Massilia sp. METH4: one gene and its partner. The main gene of each other region encodes a partner of the protein of the gene in region 2 in a complex. Links are inferred from orthologs where the notes say so. Each region holds a gene or a part of one and is shown on either strand. Other genes may lie near its edges. The genes, in order: xseA and V6Z91_RS12430.

Region 1 (11,527 bases), 650 kb from region 2 along the record:
CTACCAGTGCGTGCCGCGCGGCCGCGCCGGCCGGCAGCACGGGTTCCACCCGCGGCGCGGCCGGATCGCGCACCCATTCGCCGTCGATGAAATACAGGATGATGACGGCGTTGGCACCCAGTTCGAGCGTGAGCGACACGTATTCGTCCACGTCCAGCCGTTGGGCGATGAAGTGTTCCGTCAGCGTGGCCTTCACGAAGGGCACGGCCTTCTTCTCGTAGGACCGCTGCACGATCGGCGAGGGCAGCCCGTCGCCATCGATGGCAATGAAGTACAGCGTGCTCGTTTCATGGATCACGGGATTGGACTCGGCGAGCCAGCGCGTCCTGTCGGTGCTGTGGAAGACCGTTCCCTTGTTGCTCGACGCCTTCACTTCGAGGCTGCCTTCGAACGGCGGGCCGCCTTCCGGCGGCAGGACGATCAGCTCGGGAAGCAGGACGTTGACGCCATAGGTTCGCTCGGTCGCCGCGCCGCTGCTCGCGCTGAAGCGCACGTCCCATGCGCCATCGGTCGCCAGCGTGAGCGATTGGCCGTTCGTCAGCGCGCCCTCCAGCGTCTCTGCCACGCTCTCGACGAGGAAGCCCGCTTCCACGGCCTTCGTCACGCGCCTGGCCACGAAGGTGACCGCGGCATCGGCCGGCGTCGCGGTAACGGTCACTTGCAGGTCCGCGCCGTAGTTGCCGCTTGCCTTGTCGACCGAGAAGATGATGGGGGGAGCCGGCGGATAGCGGTTCAGGTAGCCCCGAAAAGCGTCGAACACCGCCTGGTTCTTGATGACCTTCTCGTGGCCGTCCGTGCCGGCGCCCACGTTGACCACCTTGTTCAGGTCGGCGCCGTTGCGCCGGCTCGTGTCCGGGTACTGCTGGTCGACGAAGTCGCCGCGCGCGATGACGGCGACATACGACAACTGGTCGTCGTCCAGCGCGGTGGTGCCGGTCCACGCCTCGTTGGGGGCTTCCTGCCGGGCCCGGTCGGCCGCGCCGGCCGGCGTGTCCTCGCTGGCGACGGCGCCGAAGCGGTGCGACTGCACCTCGAATTCGCTGCCCGTCTTGAATTCGTAGATGCTGTTCGGACCCAGGCCGTAATTGGCGCCCGCGATGCAAACGAACGTACCCGTCGCATCGAGGCGGTGGTCGGCGTTGTTCCATTCCCCCGTGCCCTGCAGGCCGCGCAGGTAACCGTTGACCATGCCGCAGCCCAGCGAGTGCGCGATGAAGTCGACCCGCTGCACGCCCAGGTAGGCGCGCACGTCGTCGATGAAATCGCGTACGACATCGATGTGATCGCGATGTACGTCGGGCAGCACGGGGGTGCCGTTGTTCTCGCCCAGGTAGTCGCACGACCAGATCTCGCAATCCTGCCAGCCGGCCTCCTTGAGGAAAGCCTTCATCGCCAGCATGCCGTACCTGGGGTCGGCCGAATGGCTGGCGTTGCCGTGCATGAGGATCACCGGGCATTTGCGCAACTGCGCGCGGTGGCCGGGCTGGTCCAGGTTCGGGTCGCCGCCGAAGCCGGTGAGGGTATGGGGAAAGTCCTGCGGGAACTGGTTCATGGAAACTCCTGCTCGAAATGGGTGGAAGGCTTGCAGGTTGCGAGCCAATGTAATCGATGCAGACTGCGGAAAAGCGAGCGGAAGTGGCGATGACGTTTTGATTTAAATCAAAAGTGCGTCATGCCAGCGATCCAAAAATGCACACGGCCCGCGCGAGGCGGGCCGTGTTGTCGATCATGCGCCGGTCAGTTCAGGCGCATGTCGCGGGAATGGCGGAACTCAGGCGAAGTTCTGGTTCACGAATTCCCAGTTGACCAGGTTCCACCACGATTCCACGAATTTCGGACGGGCGTTGCGATAGTCGATGTAGTAGGCGTGTTCCCAAACGTCCACGGTCAGCAGCGGCTTGTTTTCCGTGGTCAGCGGGGTGGCGGCGTTGGACGTGTTGACGATGTCCACGGAGCCGTCCGGCTTCTTCACCAGCCAGGTCCAGCCGGAACCGAAATTGCCCACGGCCGACTTGCTGAACTCTTCCTTGAACTTGTCGAAGGAGCCCCACTTGGCGTTGATCGCGTCCGCCACCGGACCGGTCGGCGCGCCGCCGGCGTTCGGTGCCATGCAGTGCCAGAAGAACGTGTGGTTCCACACCTGCGCGGAGTTGTTGAAGACGCCGCCGGAGGACTTCTTGATGATTTCTTCCAGGGACAGGTTCTCGAACTCGGTGCCCTTGATCAGGTTGTTCAGGTTCGTGACGTAAGCCTGGTGGTGCTTACCGTAGTGGAATTCCAGCGTTTCAGCCGAGATGTGCGGTTGCAGTGCGTCTTTCGCGTACGGCAGCGGCGGCAGGGTATGTTCCATGTGCATTTCCTTATGAGGGGACAAAAGAATCAACGTTTTCAAAACGCCCATCATTGTAATGCGTTGCCCGCCGGCCTGCCGAAATCCCCCGTAAATAGTGAGGCTACCCGAACGGCTATAAGGGGCCTGCGTCACGCGGCCGCGTCGTTTCCCGCACCACCAGTTCCACCGGCGGCACGCGCGTGGGTACGCGGTCGCCGCTGATCAGGCGCAACAGGGCGGTGATCGCCGTCAGCCCGATGTCGTACAGCGGCTGGCGCACCGTCGTCAGCGGCGGCGTCGTGAAGGCGGAGCCGGGCAGGTCGTCGAAGCCCACCAGCGACACGTCTTCCGGCACCTGCACGCCCTTGCGGTACAGGGCCAGGCGCACGCCGTAGGCGCTCTGGTCGTTGGCCGCGAAGACGGCGGTGAAATCCTGGCCGGTCTCGAACAGGTGGTTCACCGCCAGCAGGCCGCTGTTCTCGTGAAAGTTGCCTTCCACCACGAGGGCCGGGTCGACCGGGATGCCGGCCGCTTCCAGCGCCTTGCGGTAGCCGCGCAGGCGGCTCGAGGCATCGGCATGGCTGGGCGGGCCGGACACGAAGGCGATGCGCCGGTGCCCCAGTTCGATCAGGTGTTGCACGGCCAGGAAGGCGCCGTGCTCGTTGTCCATCGTGAAGCCCAGCGCGTTCTGCGCATCGAGGGCGCGGCCGGTGACGACGATGGGGCGCTGGGTGGCGAAGTGCAGCAGCTGGTCGTCCGGCAGGTTGCCGGACAGGAGCACGATGCCGTCGACCTTGCGCGCCAGCAGCAGGCGGATGCGGTCCGCCTCTTCCAGCGCGCTCCAGTGCCCGGTGACGATGACCGAGGCGTAGCCGGTGCCTTTCAGGCCGTCATCGACGCCGTGCAGGATCTCGTCGAAGAACGGCGAGGAAATGTCCTGCACGATGATGCCGATCGTGTGCGTGCGGCCTTTCTTGAGGCCTTGCGCCATCAGGTTCGGCGCGAAATTGGTGCGCTCGATCGCCTTCATCACGGCTTGCCGCTTGTCGTCGGAGACGCGGGCGGTGCCGTTCAGGATGCGCGACACGGTCGAGGGTGAGACGCCCGCTTCCCGGGCGACGTCGAGCAGGGTCGAGGGCCCCGCGGGCGTAGATGGATTTGTCAATTGTTGTTTTTCCACGTTGTCGGACCGGGGCAAGAGTACCATACCGCCCCGGTCGAAGGCAGCCGCCGGTGCTTGCGGGTCAGCCGCGGCGCGCGCGGCGCGCCGCGGCGCCAGCGGCGAGAAGGCCAGTGCCCAGCATCAGCCACGTGGCCGGTTCGGGAACGACGCTGACCGTGAACTGGGTATCGGCGCCGAGGGCATAGTGCTCATCGATCGGATAATCGTTGTAGATGATGCCGCCGTCGGGCAGGTTCCAGTACTGGCTGCGGGTGTATTGCCCTGGTACGTTGTAGACATGCCAGGCCGAATAGAAGACGCCCGCAATTGTGTATTTCTCGAAGGTCGCGCCGCAACTGGTGTATTCCTGGACTGCGCACCTGTCCGCCTGAAAACCGTTGGCGACGAACTTGCTGACCTCGCTTGCGACGATCGTGCCGTCGCCGTCGACATCATCGCCGATGAAGTAGCCCCTCCACGCGCGCGAGGCGTCCCACACCCACTCGTCCCCCATCAAGGTATGGTTGTACCAGGCCCCCTCGTATTCGAACACGTATTTCTTTTCGTAGGCCTGCGCGGATGACGCGGCAGTGGCGAGCAGCGCCGCTGCAATGACGCGGATGTGCATGACAATCTCCTGGTGATGTTGGACGGCCGCGGTCGCGGCCATTGATGAGCCTATCACTGGAAAGGTGTGCGGCGAAGGGCGCCGGGCCGCAATGCGTTATAAGCGCGACACTATTGCAATGCAAGCGTTACCGGTCCAACTGCGGCTGGACGTTCGACACCGTCAGGTCGGCGCTGCCTTCGGCCAGGCGCACATTGTATTTCCGGCGCGGTTGCAGCTGGTCCGGCGAGCGCAGGATCGCGCCACGGCTGTCGGTGACGATCGCGTAGCCACGCTCCAGCGTGCGCTGCGGATTGAGCAGTTCGAGCTGCGCGGCCAGCGCGCCCAGCGCCTCGCGCTCGCGCCGCACGCACGCGGCGATGTTGACGGCGCAGCGATGCTGCAACGCAGCCAGGTGGGCACGCACGGCGCGCGTGTCGGGGCGCTGCGCGGCCAGCCGGCCAGCCAGCTTGTCCAGCGTGTGGCGCGACTGGTTCAAGGGCGCGCGGTTGGCGTGCATCAGCGCCGTCGACAGCGCCAGCAGGGCCAGGCGCTGCTGGCGGATGCGCGCCGTGGGGCTTAGCAGGCGGCGGCTGTGGTGGTCCAGCGTCTGCGCGGCGTCGTTCAGCGTGCGTCGCATTGCGCGGCGCAGGTCGGTGGCGTCGGCGCGCAGCGAAGCGAGCCAGTCGCCGCGCGGCGTGGCGGCCAGCTCGGCGGCCGCCGTGGGCGTGGCGGCGCGCAGGTCGGCGGCGAAATCGGCAATGGTGAAATCGGTCTCGTGGCCCACGCCGGAAATCACCGGCATGCTGCATTCCGCGATCGCCCAGGCCACCATCTCGTCATTGAAGCACCACAGGTCTTCCATGCTGCCGCCGCCGCGGCAGACGATCAGCACGTCGCACTCGGCCCGCTTCGATGCCGTGCGGATCGCCCGGGCGATCTGCTCGCCGGCGAACTGCCCCTGGACGAGGGTCGGGTAGAGCACCACGTTCACGTGCGGCGCGCGGCGACGCAAGGCGATCAGCACGTCGCGCAGCGCCGCCGCCTGAGGGCTCGTGACGATGCCGATGGTGCGCGCGAACAGGGGCAGGGCGCGCTTCCTGTCCTCGTCGAACAGGCCGGCCGCGGACAGCTTCTCCTTCAGCCGCATGAACGCCTCGAACAGCGCCCCCACGCCGGCGCGGCGGATCGCTTCGACATTGATCTGATAGTCGCCGCGCGGACCATACAGCGTGACGAGCGCGCGGACTTCGACCTTGTCGCCTTCGCGCGGCACGAAGCCGGCGTATTGCGCGCGGCCGCGGAACATCACGGCGCGCACCTGGGCCGCATCGTCCTTCAGCGTGAAGTACCAGTGGCCCGACGCGGCACGCGTGAAATTGGAGATTTCCCCAGCGATCCAGGTCAGTGGAAAACTACGCTCGAGCAGCCGCGATACGGCCTGGTTCAGCGCGCTGACGGTGATCACGGCGTTCTGGCCGGGGGCGGAATCGGGGCGGTCGAAGGTCGGCATCAGGGAACTGTCCACAGAGTCATCAAGCGGTCATGCTTATGTCATATCTCGCCCAAAACAGCAAGGTGTTTTTCCAAGATACTGATTTATAAAGATAAAACCGGCTGCTTCATTCGTGTGCATCGTAAGAATATTCTTACAAATCAAGGACTTCGCTGAGGCCGGTCATTCTTACGCACAAAGATATCCACAGAATTTGTGGGGAACGTGAACAAGTGGCGGAAGCAGTGCCGAAAATTTCCGCAGGAAAAGTTTCTCTTTGTAAATCAGGTACTTGGCATGCCTGACTCGCGCTTCCCCACAATTTTATCCACAGAAGTTGTGCAGAACCGCACGGCCATCCGGCGCCCCTCCAGCAGGCAACGAGAAGGGATCGGGCTGCCTGTTTTTTGTGCGTGGGCATTTTTTCCTTTTAAATCAACGTGCTTGGAAGGTCGTGTCACCCTTGCGCACAATATTGTCCACAGTTTTTGTGCAGAAGGACGACCGATGGCAAGACGGATGAGGAAAACGGGCAGTCTCGCGTCGCTGCCCGTTTTTTGAGCTCGGCTGATTTTTCCTGTGAAATCAACGCTCTTCCACCGTCTCCGGCGCCTTGCCAACAGTCTTATCAACAATTACTGTGCAGAAGCACTGCTGGGTAGAACCGCATATTTGGCTGTACTGCAAGTTTTTTGCGCATTGAAATAATTTCCTTTCGGATCAAGGACTTGACGAGGTCATGGGCCCCTTGCCAACAATTTTGTCCACAGAAATTGTTGAGAATGCCGCCGCAGCGGATGCCGAGGTGGTTGCACAAAAAATGGGCTTCGCCATAAATTCTATTGAAATCAATGACTTGTGCGAGACTTCGCGCCTTGCGCACATTCTTTTCCACAGAATTTGTGAAGAACACGCGTCGGCGCGCCTGGGCCGCGCGCTTGCACCGGTCCACACTTGCCGCGATGCCGGCAACACGCTACATTGCGCGTCTGCGCCTGTGTCGGGCTTTCATAAAGGAGTAAGTTTTGCTCGCCATCTTCCAAGCTGCCGGCTGGCCGATCTGGTTGCTGCTGATCGCTTCCATCGTCGCCACCGCCTTGATCATCGAACGCCTGATGACCTTGCGCCGCGCCCGGATCCTGCCGCCTAACCTGCTCGACGAAGTGGTGGGCGTCTACCGCAGCGGCAACATCACGCCGGATATCCTGGGCAAGCTGGAAACGAGTTCGCCGCTGGGCGTGGTGCTGTCGGCCGCGCTGCGCAATGTGAACGCGCCGCGCGAGGTGATGAAGGAATCGATCGAGGAAGCGGGCAGCGGTGTCGCGCACACGCTGGAGCGTTTCCTGACGACGCTGGGCACGATCGCCACGCTGGCGCCGCTGATGGGGCTGTTCGGCACCGTGGTCGGCATGATCGAGATCTTCGGCGCCCAAAATCCCACCGGTGCCAATCCGGCGCAGCTGGCGCACGGCATTTCCGTGGCGCTGTACAACACCGGCTTCGGCCTGGCCATCGCCATGCCCACGCTGGTGTTCTACCGCCACTTCCGCGCGCTGGTCGACAGCTTCGTGATCCAGATGGAGCAGCAGGCCGTGCGCTTCGTCGACGTCGTGCACAACTCCCGTCAGTAAGGGCAGGGCGATGAATTTCCGCAAGGGCCAGCGCCGGGAAGACCCGGAGATCAACCTGATCCCGTTCATCGACGTGCTGCTGGTGATCCTGATCTTCCTGATGGTGTCGACCACCTACAGCAAGTTCACGGAACTGCAGATCACGCTGCCCACCGCCGATGCGCAGAAGGCGACCCAGCAGCCGGACCAGATCGACGTGACCGTGGATGCGAAAGGCAACTACACGATCAACGGCGAGCCGGTATCGTTCCGCGACGTGGCCGGCCTGGCCTCGGTGCTGAAGGCGGCCGCGCAGCCGGGCAGCGACCCGGTGGTGGTCGTCAATGCCGACCAGTTCGCCATGCACCAGATGGTGGTCAACGTGATGGAAGCGGCGCGCATCGCCGGCTTCGGCAAGTTGACGTTCGCGGCGCAGACGGGGAGCGGGAAGTAGGCGTGATATTTTCCTCTCAGACCCCGGAGCAAGACCTGGGGACGGACGCGACGGGTCCGTCCCCAGCACCTGCCTCCGGGGCAAGGATGTGTTGCCGGCTGTTCCGGCTATTCCTTACCCAATGACCCTCGAATCCACCCTCACCCGCGCCTGGCAGAAGCGCGGTCCGCTCGCCTGTGCGCTGTACCCCGTGTCGCTGCTGTTCCGCGCGCTGGCCGCGCTGCGCCGCCGCCTGTACCGCGGCGGCATCCTGAAATCGACGCGCCTGCCGGTGCCCGTGGTGGTGGTCGGCAATATCTATATCGGCGGCACCGGCAAGACGCCGTTGACGATCTGGCTGGTCGAGCGCCTGCGCGCCGCCGGCTTCCAGCCCGGCGTGATCTCGCGTGGCTTCGGCAGCCAGGGCGACGCGCCGCGGCCCGTGACCGCGCTGTCCACTCCGGCCGAGGTGGGCGACGAGCCCGTGCTGATCGCCACGCGCGCCGCGTGCCCCGTCTTCGTGGGCCGCAACCGCGCCGCGGCGGGGCTGGCGCTGCTGGCCGCGCACCCCGAAGTGAACGTGATCGTCACCGACGACGGCTTGCAGCACTACGCGCTGCAACGCGACGTGGAAGTGGTGCTGTTCGATGGCCGCGGCGTGGGCAACGGCTGGACCTTGCCCGCCGGCCCGCTGCGCGAGCCGCCTTCGCGCCGTCGCGATGTCACGGTGGTCAACGCGCCGGCGCTGACGCCGCGGCTGGCCGCCAAGGTCGGCGGCCAGCCGCACCTGATGACCCTGGAGGGCGAGTTCGCCGAACGCCTCGCCGACCGGCGCGAGCGCGTGCCGCTGCGCTATATCGGCGGCCGGGGCAGGGTGGCCGCCGCCGCCGGCATCGGCAACCCGAAGCGCTTTTTCCGCATGCTGGCCGACGCCGGCCTGCAGTTCCAGGAACTGCCGCTGCCCGATCATCACGATTTCCTCGACCGGCCGTTCGCGCGGGTGGACGCGGAGGTGATCTTGATGACCGAGAAGGATGCAGTAAAATGCGCACAAATCGAAGAACTCAGAAACGATCCGCGGCTGTGGGTCGTTCCGGTCGGCGCGCAGCTCGATGCGGCGCTGGCCTCGCACATTGTGGAGAAATGCCGTGGACGCACGTTTGCTTGACATCCTGGTCTGCCCTGTTTGCAAGGGCCCGCTGGAATACGATAAGAAAGCCCAGGAAATGATCTGCCGCGGCGACCGCCTGGCCTATCCGATCCGCGACGGCATCCCGATCATGTGGGCAGACGAAGCCCGCACGCTGCAGGATACCGTGGAATAAGCGGGTGGAATGAGCCGATCGTGAGCTTCACCGTCATCATTCCCGCGCGGCTGGCGTCGACCCGCCTGCCGAACAAACCGCTGGCCGACCTTGGCGGCAAGCCGATGGTCGTGCGCGTGGCCGAGCGGGCCGCGCTGTCCGGCGCGGCCCGCATCGTCGTGGCCACCGACCACCCATCGATCATGGAAGCCTGTGCCGCGCACGGCGTCGAAGCGCGGCTGACGCGCGCCGACCATCCGTCCGGCACCGACCGCATCGCCGAGGTGGCGCAGGCGCTCGGCCTGCCGCCCTCGGCCGTGGTCGTCAACCTGCAGGGCGACGAGCCGCTGATCGACCCGGCGCTGCTGGCCGACTGCGCCGCGCGCATCGATGCGGGCGTGCCAATGGCCACCTGCGCCCATCCGATCGACGACGCTGCCGATGCCTTCAATCCGAACGTGGTCAAGGTAGTCCTGGACAAGGCGGGCCGCGCGCTGTACTTCAGCCGCGCCACGATTCCCTGGGCGCGCGATGCCTTCGCGCAGTCCAAGGATGCGCTGCCTTCCGGCTATGTGCCGTTGCGCCACATCGGCCTGTACGCCTACCGCAACGATTTCCTGCAAGCCTATCCGCGGCTCGACGTGTCGCCGCTCGAGACCATTGAGGCCCTCGAGCAGCTGCGCGTGCTGTGGCATGGCCATCCTATCGCCGTGCACGTCACCGGCGCCGCGCCGGCACCCGGCGTCGATACTCCCGAAGACCTGGAACGCGTTCGCGCTCACTTCGGCTGAGCGTTTGGCGTTTTTGCACGTCGGCGCCATTCCCGAAGTGGCGTTGGGCCAGCCTTTTGTGGTAAGTTTCGTCACAACTGATACATCTACCATCAAACTATTAAAATTGTTTTAGGAATCTTCATGCGTCTCATTCTGTTAGGACCACCCGGCGCCGGCAAGGGCACCCAGGCCAACTTCATCAAGGAAAAGTACAACATTCCTCAGATTTCGACCGGTGACATGCTGCGGGCCGCCATCAAGGCCGGCACGGAGCTGGGGATCGCCGCCAAGGCGGTCATGGACGCTGGGCAGCTGGTTTCCGACGACATCATCATCGGCCTCGTCAAGAACCGCCTGAAGGAAGCGGACTGCGCGAACGGCTACCTGTTCGACGGCTTCCCGCGCACGATCGCCCAGGCCGACGCGATGAAGGATGCCGGCGTGAAGATCGACTACGTGCTGGAAATCGACGTGCCGGACGAACAGATCATCGAGCGCATGAGCGGCCGCCGCTGCCACCAGGGTTCCGGCCGCGTGTACCACGTGAAGTTCAACCCGCCCAAGGTGGATGGCGTGGACGACGTGACGGGCGAACCGCTGGTGCAGCGCGACGACGACCGCGCCGAGACCGTGAAGAAGCGCCTGGACGTGTACCACAACCAGACTGAAGTGCTGCTCGGCTATTACAACGAGTGGGCCAAGTCGGGCGACCCGGTCGCTCCCAAATACCGCAAGATCGAAGGCGTTGGCGCGGTGGAGGAAATCCGCGATCGCGCATTCGCCGCACTGGCGGAATAAGAAACACGAGACGGGCCCGCGCGGTCCGTTTTTTTTTGCCGGCCCCCTTTTGGCCGCACAGCCGTACGCCTTGCCGTACGCAGGTATTCGCAAGCATCGTTTCGTCTGCATCGTTTCGTTTGCCGCTAGCGCGGCGTGATGAAGTCCGATTGGCACCATTCGACAACGTTGGTTCATAAAGGGGGGAGATATGGCAGCAGGTCTGTGGTTTGCGGTGGCGTGTGGCGTCATCGCGGTGATATACGGGCTGTACTCGCGCAACTGGATCCTGGGGCAGGACGCGGGCAATGCCCGCATGCAGGAGATCGCCCTGGCGATCCAGCAGGGCGCCAGCGCCTACCTGACGCGGCAGTACCGCACCATCGCCATCGTTGGCGTCATCCTCCTCGTTGCCATCTTCCTCCTGCTCGGCGTGCAGACCGCGCTGGGCTTCCTGATCGGCGCGGTGCTGTCCGGCGCCTGCGGCTTCATCGGCATGAACGTGTCGGTGCGGGCCAATGTGCGCACGGCGCAGGCCGCCTCAAGAAGCTTGAACGACGCGCTCGACGTGGCCTTCAAGAGCGGCGCGATCACCGGCCTGCTCGTGGTGGGCCTGGGCCTGCTGGGCGTGGCCCTGTTCTACTGGATGCTGACGGCCTTTGCCGGCAGTGCGTATCCTTCGCCAGGGCTGTCGCCGCACGACGTGATCAAGCCGCTGATCGGCCTGGCTTTCGGCGCGTCGCTGATCTCGATCTTCGCCCGGCTGGGCGGCGGCATCTTCACCAAGGGCGCCGACGTGGGCGCCGACCTGGTGGGCAAGGTGGAGGCGGGCATCCCGGAGGATGACCCGCGCAACCCGGCCGTGATCGCCGACAACGTGGGCGACAACGTGGGCGACTGCGCCGGCATGGCGGCCGACCTGTTCGAAACCTATGTGGTGACCCTGATCGCCACCATGCTGCTCGGTGCGCTGATGGTTACCGACGCCACGGCCGAGGCGATCCTGTACCCGCTGCTGCTGGGCGGCGTGTCGA
Region 2 (11,472 bases):
GGACAGGCGTAGCGCGGCCAGCGACGTGCTCTGGTTGGCCAGCCGCGACGGCTCCAGGTCTTCCCAGCTGTTGCCGCCATCGCGGCTCACGGCCTGCTGCACGCGCTGATCCTCGCCGGCGTCGCGCATCCAGGCGCGCACCTCGGTCGACGACACCGGAACGATTGCCGGCTGCAGCGACGACGTGCCCGTGCCGATGCGCGCGATGCGCCGCGGCTCGCCGTTCGCGTTGAACGACATCAGCATCGGGTACTTGTTGCCGATCTCGAAGTAGACGGGCAGCCACCAGCCGCCGTCGGCCAGCGGTACGGGCGAGGTGCGCACCAGCGTGCTCGTATTGAACAGTGGCGACATCGGCAGCACGCGGCGCACCGCGAAGGTCTTGCCATCATCGCGCGATTGCAGCTGGACGATGCGTGACGCAGCCCAGCCGCCCAGGCCGGTGGCGACCACGTACAGGTGCACCGTGCCGTCCGGCGCCGTCCAGGCCACCGGGTTGCCGATGCGCCGCACGCCATAGCCGATCGCGGCACCCAGCGATTCGCGGCTGGCCACGACCCAGTTATTGCTCCAGGCGCCGTTCGACCAGCGCGATGCATAGACTTTCACATCCGGCCCGCTCTCGCGGCTGCCGGCCCACCAGAACGACAGCAGGTTCCCGCCGCGCAGGGTCGCGAGCGCGCTCGCGTGCGCCGAGGGTACGCCGGCCGGCATCGGGATGATCGTTCGGCTGACTTCGCTGATGGTGACGGCATGCGGTACGGCGGGGCCGGGAACGGCGGGCCGCTCGGCAGCATGCTCGGCGCGGGACCAGCGTACCGCTTCGACGGCCGCGGCGATTGTCACCGCGGCAATGCATGCCAGCGCTACCAGCTTGCTGGCGCGCCGGACAGGTGGGCGCCCAGCTCCCATTCCGTCTCCGAAAATGATGGACACGAGAACTAGTTGTCTATCCCTGCCCACAGTGTGAATACCGGCAGCGCTTCGATATGCCGCGCGCCTTGACTTGATCTGCGTCTAACGTTTTGCGTTGACGAAATCCGGTATCCTACAGGAAAAAGTAAAACAAGGGGTAAGTCAGCCGCGCGGTCGGCTGAGTAATTTTCATGCCTTCGGATGGTTGTTGAGCAGCCGGCAATATTGCTCGCAGCGCGGCTCAGGGAGCGGCCGCGAACCCCGGGACGGACGCCAGCCGCCCGCCGATGAATTCCACGAATGCGCGTGCCCGCGCGCTGCGGTGCCGGCCGCCCAGCAGGTGCACGTCTTGCGGTTTGCCATGCCAGCCCGGCAACACGTGCCGCAGCGTTCCCGCTGCCAGCAAGTCCCGCACCAGCCATTCCGGGCACATGCCAATGCCGGCACCCAGCACGAGGCTGTCGCGGATGGCCATTGCATGATTGACGCGGTAGCGGCTCTTCACGTTCACGGTCACGGAACGAGCGCCATCATGCAACACGACAGCATCGCCGGCCGGCAGCCAGGCAAAGCGCACCTGCTCATGGTCGGCGAGCTCTTCGGGCGTGGCCGGTGCCGGCCGGCGCTCGAGGTAGGCAGGGGCCGCCACCAGCAAGCGCGGCGACACGGCAATCCTGCGCGCCACCGCATCCGGCGGCAAGTCGCCACCCAGCCGCACGGCCACGTCCACGCCCTCCTCCACCAGGTCGACCATCCGGTCGTTGAGGATCAGTTCCAGCTCGATGCCGGGGTGCAGGGCCAGAAACTCGAGCACGAGCGCGTTCAGCCGGAATTGGCCAAGCGCGACCGGTGCGCTCACGCGCAGCAGGCCACGCAAGGCAGCGCCGCCGCCGCGCGCCTCTGAGACCGCCGCGTCGAATTCTGCGAGGAGCCCGCGCGCCCGCTCATGAAAGCGGCGTCCCTCCACGGTGGGCGCCAGGCTGGTGGTGGTGCGCTCCAGCAGCCGGGCGCCGACTTCGCGCTCGAGCGCGGCGATGACCTTGCTGACCGTCGGTTGCGTGGTGCCCTCCTCGCGGGCGACGGCCGACAGGCTGCCCAGCTCCACGGCGCGCACGAAGTATTGCAGCGATCTGATCGTATCCATGGTCGACGTCATTCCTGTTTGGAATGAACTATAGGCGAATTTACCCGCTACCGCATGATTCCGGCATGACCAATGATGGCGGCACATCACTGCACAGGAGCCATCATGCTGACCAAAACCCTCGCCGCGGCCGTGCTTGCCGCCGCTTCCGCCCTTCCCGTCCACGCCGCCTGGCAAGCCAGCTGGTATGCCGCGCCTCAGCCGGCGTGGTCGCCCGGCTTCGCGCTGCCGACCAACGTACCGTCCGAGGTCACCGGCAGCACCGTGCGGGAGGTCGTGCGACTGTCGACCGGCGGCCGCCGCGTGCGCGTCGTGCTGTCGAACCGTTACGGCGCCGCGCCGCTGGCCGTCGGTGCCGTCCACATCGCCCGCACCGCCGGCGCGCCCGGTGCGACTTCGGCCATCGCTCCGGCCAGCAGCCGGCCGCTGACCTTCGCCGGCAAGGCCGCGGTCACGATTCCCGCCGGCGGCGAAGCGGTCAGCGATCCGCTCGCATTCCCTGTCGCGCCGCTGGAGCGGTTGTCAGTGTCGAGCTGGTTTCCCGGCGCGGAGCCGCTGGCGACCTTCCACTGGGGCGCGCAGCAGACCGGCTACATCGCCGCCGGCGCTGCCATGTCGGCTGCCGCCCTGCCGGACGCGCAATCGTTGCAAGGCCGCGCCTTTCTTGCGGCGGTCCACGTGGACGGCGGGAACGGGACGATCGTCACGCTGGGCGACTCGATCACGGACGGCAACGGCTCCACGCCGGACCGCCACCGCCGCTGGCCGGACCGGCTGGGCGAACGGTTCGCCCCACGGGGGATCGCCGTGGCCAACGCGGGCATTTCCGGTGCCCGGCTGTTGTCGTCGAAGATGGGCGTGAAGGCAATCGAGCGCTTCGAGCGCGATGTGCTGGCCCAGCCGGGTGTAACGAGCGTCGTCGTGCTGCTGGGCACGAACGACATCGGCTGGCCGGAAACGGCGTTTGCGCCAAACGACCCGCCGATGACGGCGCAGCGGCTGATCAATGGTTACCGCGAACTGATCACCCTGGCGCGCGCCCGGGGCGTGCGCGTGATCGGCGGTACGCTGCCGCCTTTCAAGGGCGCGCTGCCGGGTACGCCGTTCGCCGGTTACTGGACGCCGGCCAAGGAAGCGGTGCGCCGGGAGGTCAATGCGTGGATCAGGGAGAGCGGGGAATTCGATGCGGTGGCCGATTTCGACGCCGTGCTGAGCGACCCTCGCGATACGGAGCGGATGCGCGTGGAATACGATTCGGGAGACCACCTGCATCCGGGAGACGCGGGGTATGAGGCGATGGCGCGGGCCGTGCCGGCACTGCCGGAGTAAGCGGCGGAAAAAACAACAGGGACAGTCCCCGAATTTTTACAACGGGGACTGTCCCTGTAATGGAAGTGCAACGACGCCAGCGGCGCCGGGCGTGCTTGCGCTTCAGCCGTTGTTGACCACCAGGCGCGGCTCGCCGCCCAGGAAGCGCGTCTTGATCGAGCGGGCGATGCCGTCGGCATCCAGGCCCACGCTGGCCAGCAGCTTGGCCGGATCGCCGTGGTCGATGAACTTGTCGGGCAGGCCCAGCATCAGGATCGGCTTGACGATGCCGTGTTCGGCCAGCGCCTCGGCCACGGCAGCACCGGCGCCGCCCATCACGCAGCCCTCTTCCACCGTCACCAGGTAGTCGTGCGAGGCGGCCAGTTCCTTCACCAGGTCCACGTCCAGCGGCTTCACGAAGCGCATGTTCGCCACCGTGGCATTGATCTGGTCGCCCGCCTTGATCGACGGCGCCACCATGGCGCCGAAGGCCAGGATCGCCACGCGCTCGCCCTGGCGGCGCAGCTCGCCCTTGCCCAGGTCGATCGTCGCCAGTTCCGGCGACACGGCCGCGCCGATGCCGGCACCGCGCGGGTAGCGCACGGCGGCCGGGCCGGGATAGTGATAGGCCGTGGTGAGCATCTGCCGGCATTCATTCTCGTCCGATGCCGCCATCACCACCATGTTCGGAATGCAGCGCAGGTAGGCCAGGTCGTAGTTGCCGGCGTGGGTGGCGCCGTCGGCACCCACCAGCCCGGCGCGGTCCAGCGCGAACGTCACGTCCAGGTTTTGCAGGGCCACGTCGTGGATCAGCTGGTCGTAGGCGCGCTGCAGGAACGTGGAATAGATCGCCACCACCGGCTTCATGCCTTCGCAGGCCAGGCCGGCGCCGAACGTGACGGAGTGCTGCTCGGCGATCCCCACGTCGAAATAGCGCTGCGGGTATTCGGCGTGGAAGCGCACCATGCCGGACCCTTCGCGCATCGCCGGCGTGATGCCGACCAGGCGCTCGTCCTTCGCGGCCATGTCGCACAGCCAGTTGCCGAACACTTCGGTGTACGTCATCTTGGCCGGGGCCGTGGCCGGCTTGATGCCTTCGGCGGGATTGAACTTGCCGGTGCCGTGGTACAGGATCGGTTCGGCCTCGGCCAGCTTGTAGCCCTGGCCCTTCTTCGTGACCACGTGGAGGAATTGCGGGCCCTTCAGGTTGCGGATGTTCTGCAACGTGGGGATCAGCGAATCGAGGTCGTGGCCGTCGATCGGGCCGATGTAGTTGAAGCCGAATTCCTCGAACATCGTGGCGGGCACCACCATGCCCTTGGCATGCTCTTCCAGCTTCTTCGCCAGTTCCAGCACCGGTGCCGGCAGCATGGACTTGCCCACGTTCTTGGCCGCCGCGTAGAACTGGCCGGACATCAGCCGCGCCAGGTAGCGGTTCAGCGCGCCCACCGGCGGCGAGATCGACATGTCGTTGTCGTTCAGGATCACCAGCAGGTTGCAGTCTTCCTCCACGCCGGCGTTGTTCAGCGCCTCGAACGCCATGCCGGCCGTCATCGAGCCGTCGCCGATCACGGCGATCGCGTGGCGCTGTTCGCCCTTGATCTTGGCGGCCAGCGCCATGCCGAGGGCGGCGGAGATCGACGTGGACGAGTGCGCGGTGCCGAACGTGTCGTATTCGCTTTCCACGCGGCGCGGGAAGCCGGAAATGCCGTCCAGCTGGCGCAGCGTGTGGAACTGGTCGCGGCGACCCGTGAGGATCTTGTGCGAGTACGTCTGGTGGCCCACGTCCCACACGATGCGGTCGTGCGGGGTGTTGAACACATAGTGCAGAGCGACGGTCAGTTCGACGGTGCCGAGGTTCGACGACAAGTGGCCGCCCGTCTTCGACACGGAATCGAGCAGGAAGCTGCGCAGTTCGTCGGCCAGGGGTACCAGCTGGTGGCGCGGCAGCTTGCGCAGGTCGGCCGGGTTGTTGATGGTTTGAAGCAGGTTCATTTAAGCCTTCCGCTGCACGATCAGGTCCGCGAGTTCGCGTAAGCGCAGTGCGCCGTCGCCGAAGCCGGCCAGGGCCGCGTGGGCGTCGCGCCGCAATTGTTCGGCCAGGGCGACCGATTCGTCGAGGCCCAGGATCGAGACATAGGTGGGTTTGTTGTCGGCGGCATCCTTGCCGGCCGTCTTGCCGAGCGTGGCCGAATCGGCGGTGGCGTCGAGCACGTCGTCCACGACCTGGAAGGCCAGGCCGATCGCGCGGCTGTAGGCATGCAGCGCCGCCAGTTCCGTGTCGGACAGGTCCTTGCCCGCCAGCGCGCCCAGCACCACGGAGGCGCGCAGCAGCGCGCCCGTTTTCAATTGATGCATGCGCTCGAGTTGTTCCAGCGTGAGCGCCAGGCCCACGCTGTCCAGGTCGATCGCCTGGCCGCCGCACATGCCGGCGGAACCGGCCGCGTCGGCCAGCAGGCGCACCATCGCCAGCACGCGGGAAGCGGGAACGCCCTCCGCGCCGGCCAGCACCGTGAAGGCCTGCGATTGCAGCGCGTCGCCGACCAGCAGCGCCGTCGCTTCGTCGTAGGCCACGTGCACCGTGGGCTTGCCGCGGCGCAGGTCGTCGTCGTCCATGCACGGCATGTCGTCGTGCACGAGCGAGTAGGCATGGATCATTTCCACGGCGGCCGCGGCGCGCGACAGCACGGCGGGATCGCCGCCGAACAGGGCGCCGGCCGCGTACACGAGCAGCGGGCGCACGCGCTTGCCGCCGCCCAGCACGGCGTAGCGCATGGCGGCGTGCAGCTTGGTGGGAACGGCCGTTTCAACCGGCAGATAGGCGGACATATCCTCTTCCATGCCCGCCTGGATGCCGCGCATCCAATCCTGGAACGTCACGCTCATTGCCCGCCCTCGTCGCCGTCGGCGAAGGGCTTCAGCATGTCGCCTTCCAGGATTTTCACCTGGGATTCCACCTTGTCCAGCTGGCTGGCGCAGTATTTCACCAGTTCCGACCCGCGTGCGTAGGCGGCAACCGATGCCTCCAGCGGCAGCTGGCCGGATTCCATCTGCGTGACGAGCTGCGCCAGCTCGGCCATTGCCTCCTCGAAGGAGGCCGGCGGGGCGTTTTCGGCGCCAATTGTTTTATTGACCATGGTACGTAAATTCGGCTCAGTGCTGGAGTGTAGCCCGTTATTTTAGAACAAAGTGTCGCACACGGTCCAAAATGGCAACCCGTGCCTGCCTGCCATGTTGCAATTCCGGCCAGCGCGCGCCCCCGCCAGGTGTCGGGCGCGCCCCCACCCCTCGATTAGGGGGACAATGCCCGGCACCGCGAGGGAAAGGGCGAAGAATTATCGGCAGAGTGACTTCATCCACGCTATAATCTCCGGTTCTGTCCGAAATACCGTTCTCATACTCTGAATTCAGGTCTTTGCGGATTCTGTCTCTTCTTGGTTTGCAGTACTTTAATTAAGGGGGGTTGGGATGTCCGATCTGGGTACCCACGCCAGGCTCGCGCGCTCGAATGCGCAACTTCCGGTCCACGTCTATTTTGACGAAGCGCTGTTGCAGCGTGAAATGCAGCAATTGTTTCAAAACGGCCCACGCTACGTGGGCCACGAACTGATGGTGCCGAATATCGGCGACTTTTCGACTCTCGCCTCGGAAAACGAGGGTCGCATGCTGGTGCGTAATCCACATGGTATTGAATTGCTGTCGAACGTGTGCCGGCACCGCCAGGCACTGATGTTCAATGGGCGCGGCAATGCCAATACGATCGTCTGTCCCCTGCATCGCTGGACTTACGACCTGAAGGGGGAATTGATCGGGGCTCCGCATTTCCCCGAAACCCCTTGCCTGAACCTGCCGAAGGCGCCGCTGCAAAACTGGAACGGCCTGCTGTTCGAACAGAACGGCTACAACGTGATGGAGAAGCTGAAGAACCTCTCGGTGACGAAGGAACTGGACTTCACCGGCTACATGCTCGACCACGTGGAAGTGCATCACTGCGACTACAACTGGAAGACCTTCATCGAGGTGTATCTCGAGGACTACCATGTGGAGCCCTTCCACCCCGGCCTGGGCGGCTTCGTCACCTGCGACGACCTGCGCTGGGAATTCGGCGCCGATTATTCGGTGCAGACCGTGGGCGTGAACCGCGGCTTCCTGAAGAAATCCGGCTCGGAGATCTACCAGCGCTGGCACGAGCAGGTGCTCAAGTTCCGCAACGGTGAAGCCCCGCCGTTCGGCGCGATCTGGCTCACGCTGTATCCGAACATCATGGTGGAGTGGTATCCGCACGTGCTGGTCGTCTCCACGCTGTGGCCGGAGGGACCGAACCGCACTAAGAACGTGGTGGAGTTCTACTACCCGGAGGAGATCGTGCTGTTCGAACGCGGCTTCGTGGAAGCCGAACGCGCGGCCTACATGGAAACCTGCGTGGAGGACGACGAGATCGCCCAGCGCATGGATGCGGGCCGCAAGATCCTGATGGAACGCGGCACGACGGACGCGGGGCCGTACCAAAGCCCGATGGAAGACGGCATGCAGCACTTCCATGAGTGGTACCGAAGTAAAATCGCCGTATAGAGCTTGATAATAACGAGGGGACAGATCCGGATCATAACGGACTGTCCCCTTATCATTTTTGGAGCCGCTAACGCGGGCCGCAGGGCAAGGCGCATCGTCGAAGACAGTACTTTGGTACGGCGAGACGAATGCAACGCAGCCATGTGGCTTGCGTTAGCGGCTCCTGGGAAGGAATGTAATGCAATCGTTGTGGATGTTGTTCGCCAGTTTCCTGTTCGCTGCCATGGGCGTGTGTGTGAAGCTCGCATCGGATATGTTCTCCACCTCCGAGATCGTGATGTACCGCGGCATCGTGGGTGTGACGGTGCTGCTGATCCTGATCCGCCTTTCGGGCGGCACGCTGCGCACGAGATTCGCGATGGGGCACCTGTGGCGCAGCGTGGTCGGCGTGATCTCGCTGTGGCTTTGGTTCTACTCGATCGCCAAGCTGCCGCTGGCCACCGCGATGACGCTCAACTATCTCTCCCCCATCTGGATCGCCGTGTGGCTGTTCGCGCACGGCTGGTGGCATGCGAAGAACGAGGTTTCCTGGCCACTGCTGGTGGCGGTGGGCATGAGTTTCGTGGGCGTGGTACTGCTGCTGCAGCCGGCCTTCCAGTCCGACCAGCTGGTCTACGCATTGATCGCCATCTTCTCCTCGATCCTCACGGCCGTCGCGTACATGCAGGTGCGCAAGCTGGGCCTGGCCGGCGAGCCGGAAAACCGCGTGGTGTTCTACTTCGCCGTGTCGAACGTGGTTGCCGGCCTGGTGGGCACCGTCGCCGAGGCGGGCGGCGGCCCGGTGGTGTTCCATTCGCTGAACAGCGAATACGGCTTCCTGCTGCTGCTGGGGATCGGCCTGTTCGCCACCGCCGCGCAGGTGTCGATGACACGCGCCTACCGCCTCGGCAACACGCTGGTGGTCGCCAACCTGCAATACACGGGCATCGTGTTTTCCAGTATCTGGGGCGTGCTCGTGTTCGCCGACAGTTTCGACTGGCACAGCTGGCTGGGCATCGGCATCATCCTCGCCTCCGGCAGCGCCGCCACGTTCTACAATACGAAGAACACGGAACGGGGCAAGGCCGTCGCCTCGACCGATCCGATCGCCAGCGAAGTTTAAGGAGACCCCATGCACACCACCCTGATCGACGCCGCCACCCTTGCCCGGCATATCGACGACCCGAACTGGGTCGTGCTCGATTGCCGGCATGACCTGCTGAACCCCGCCTTCGGGCGCGAAGCCTTCGCCGCCGGCCACCTTCCCGGCGCACAGTTTGCAAGCATCGACGACGACCTGTCCGGCCCGAAGACGGGCAGCGGCAGCACGTTCCGGGGCCGGCACCCGCTGCCGGAGCGCGCCGCGCTGATCGAGACGCTGCGCCGCTTCGGCATCGACGGCGACAGCCAGGTGGTGGCCTACGATGCGCACGGCGGCATGTATGCCGCGCGCCTGTGGTGGCTGCTGCGCTGGGTGGGCCACGAAGCCGTGGCGGTGCTCGATGGCGGCTTTCCGGCCTGGCAGGCGGCGGGCCAGAGCGTGACGACCGAGGTGGCGCCGCGCGCCGCCGGCTCGATCTCCGAGCGGCCGTCGCTGACCCGCACGGTGTCGGTGGAGGACGTGGTGGCAAACCTGTCCACCGGCGCGTTCACCGTCGTCGATGCACGCGCGAACGACCGCTTCCGGGGCGAGAATGAAACGATCGACCCGGTCGGTGGGCACATCCCCGGCGCGAAGAACCGCTTCTTCAAGGACAACCTGGGCGCCGACGGCAAGTTCAAGCCGGCGGACCAGTTAAAGCAGGAATTCGCTCCCCTCTTCTCCGGGCCGGACAAGGCCGTGATGCAGTGTGGCTCCGGCGTGACGGCGTGCCACAACCTGCTGGCGCTGGAAGTGGCAGGCATGCCGGGGGCGGCGCTGTATCCGGGCTCGTGGTCCGAGTGGTGTGCTTCCCCCGAGCGGCCCGTGGCGACCGGGGCTTAACCCCGCTTCATCGATTACAACCCGCGCGCGGCCGCTGCCTTCAGCGTCTGCGCAATCCACGCCATCGCCTCCGGCACGTCGTAGTTCCCCGCATGCGGCTGGTTCCACGCCAGCCGGTAGTTCACCTCCTGCACATCCGGATCGGCCTGCAGCGCGCGCGTCAGGTTGATCGATACGGTGAACGCCGTGTCGCGGTCGCGTGTGCCGTGGCGCACGTACCAATACGGCGCCGCGGTGGCGCTCGTGGCGATATAGGCCAGCGGGTTGATCAGCTTTACTTGCTCCATCACCGGCGTGGTCGCCAGGCTGAAGTAGCGGTTGCCGGTAATGCCGGTATCGTCGTAGCCGATGCCGTCACCGCGCGCATCGTTGTTGTCCCAGCCGTATTCGGTGAAGTTGCTGTACTTCTGGCTGCTGGTGCCGAACAGGTTCGATTCGCCGGTGGCGCCGGTGACCGTCATGCCCGTCTGGTCGAACGCCGGCGCGGCCTTCAGCGTGGCTTGCGTGGCGACGAACTTCAGGTACTTCGCCATGTCGATGGATACCACCTTCTTCGTGCCGTTGTCGACGTCGAGCCAGTCGTTCACATAGGTTTTCGTGGTGGGGCCGCTGGCGTACGACATCTCTTCGCCCAGGTCGGGAATGGTGCCGCCGGCGGCCATGTAGACCTCGGCCGAATGAATCACCTCCTGGCGGATCTGGTCCATCATATTGTCGGCCGTCAGCGCGGCGCCGCTGCCGTTCGACAGCTTGAGGCTTTGCTGGTACGCGGGAAACTTTGCGGCCAGCTGCGCGCTGCCCGCGGGGTTCGGATTGCGGCCCACCGCCGCGCGCGTGCCGAACGCCGTGTACAGCCACTCGTAGTGCAGGTCGGCGTTGCCCAGGTCCGTGATCGGGCAGTAGGCATTGATGGCCAGCACGTCGTCGCGCAAGGTACTGCGGCCGTTGGCGTCGATGCCGGCCGCGCCGGCCGCGGCCAGGTAAGGCAGGTAATCGGGGCTGTTGCCGGAAGCGCCGATGATGGACGACAGCGCGCCCCCGCCGCTGGTGCCGTTCACCACGATGCGGCTGGCGCTGCCCGGCATGCGGGCATCGTTCAGGCGCAGGTAGCGGATCGCTGCCTTGGCATCGACCACCGGCGCCGGCGCCTTGCCGGGCCAGCTGCCGTCGGCTGCCGCCAGGCCGCGGCTGCGCGTGGCCACGTCGATGTACACGTAGCCGGCCTTCAGGGCGGCGGCCACGTTGCTGGCGGTGCTGTCGTAGCTGGCGCCATCGGTGACGCTGGCCTTGACGTAGCTGGCGTACCAGCCGCCGTTGTTGACGGCGAAGTACAGCGCCGTGTCACCATTCGCGGCGGCGCTTTCCGGCACGAAGATGTTCATGCTCTGGTAGCCGCAGGCCGTGTTCGCGATCGTGGTGGTGGTGCCCATCAGCGTGGTCTGCGTGGCCGCCACGGCGGTCGGCTTGGCGACGTAGCACACTTCCTTGTACCAGCGTACCGGCACCTTCACGCCGTCGATGGTGACGTTGATGGTGGTGTACTTTGCACTGTCGAAGGCCAGGGCGCTGT

What was found.
Region 1: the proteins of V6Z91_RS12430 (region 2) and xseA are in contact, whole or in part, in a cryo-EM structure (PDB 8TXR), measured with the Escherichia coli proteins. The link is inferred for Massilia sp. METH4 from one-to-one orthologs.

What each region holds. Positions count from the first base shown.
Region 1 is NZ_CP146614.1:3,451,259-3,462,785, forward strand. The notes cover bases 3,433-6,267. They hold xseA (exodeoxyribonuclease VII large subunit), read right to left. Parts: upstream 5,615-6,267; coding sequence 4,250-5,614; downstream 3,433-4,249. Other genes in these bases: V6Z91_RS15170 (substrate-binding domain-containing protein), read right to left, coding at 3,433-3,497; V6Z91_RS15175 (PEP-CTERM sorting domain-containing protein), read right to left, coding at 3,577-4,122. Also shown: V6Z91_RS15160 (chitobiase/beta-hexosaminidase C-terminal domain-containing protein), read right to left, coding at 1-1,552; sodB (superoxide dismutase [Fe]), read right to left, coding at 1,772-2,350; more of V6Z91_RS15170, read right to left, coding at 2,466-3,432; V6Z91_RS15185 (MotA/TolQ/ExbB proton channel family protein), read left to right, coding at 6,622-7,227; V6Z91_RS15190 (biopolymer transporter ExbD), read left to right, coding at 7,238-7,660; lpxK (tetraacyldisaccharide 4'-kinase), read left to right, coding at 7,782-8,807; V6Z91_RS15200 (Trm112 family protein), read left to right, coding at 8,788-8,964; kdsB (3-deoxy-manno-octulosonate cytidylyltransferase), read left to right, coding at 8,985-9,734; adk (adenylate kinase), read left to right, coding at 9,858-10,514; V6Z91_RS15215 (sodium-translocating pyrophosphatase), read left to right, coding at 10,705-11,527. UniProt on the Escherichia coli protein: Bidirectionally degrades single-stranded DNA into large acid-insoluble oligonucleotides, which are then degraded further into small acid-soluble oligonucleotides.
Region 2 is NZ_CP146614.1:2,800,761-2,812,232, reverse strand. Bases 4,878-7,657 are described here. They hold V6Z91_RS12430 (exodeoxyribonuclease VII small subunit), read right to left. Parts: upstream 6,505-7,657; coding sequence 6,250-6,504; downstream 4,878-6,249. Other genes in these bases: V6Z91_RS12425 (aromatic ring-hydroxylating dioxygenase subunit alpha), read left to right, coding at 6,836-7,657; V6Z91_RS12435 (farnesyl diphosphate synthase), read right to left, coding at 5,363-6,253; dxs (1-deoxy-D-xylulose-5-phosphate synthase), read right to left, coding at 4,878-5,362. Also shown: V6Z91_RS12455 (sialidase family protein), read right to left, coding at 1-912; V6Z91_RS12450 (LysR family transcriptional regulator), read right to left, coding at 1,157-2,059; V6Z91_RS12445 (SGNH/GDSL hydrolase family protein), read left to right, coding at 2,165-3,388; more of dxs, read right to left, coding at 3,491-4,877; more of V6Z91_RS12425, read left to right, coding at 7,658-7,939; V6Z91_RS12420 (DMT family transporter), read left to right, coding at 8,118-9,041; V6Z91_RS12415 (sulfurtransferase), read left to right, coding at 9,051-9,902; V6Z91_RS12410 (subtype B tannase), read right to left, coding at 9,917-11,472. UniProt on the Escherichia coli protein: Bidirectionally degrades single-stranded DNA into large acid-insoluble oligonucleotides, which are then degraded further into small acid-soluble oligonucleotides.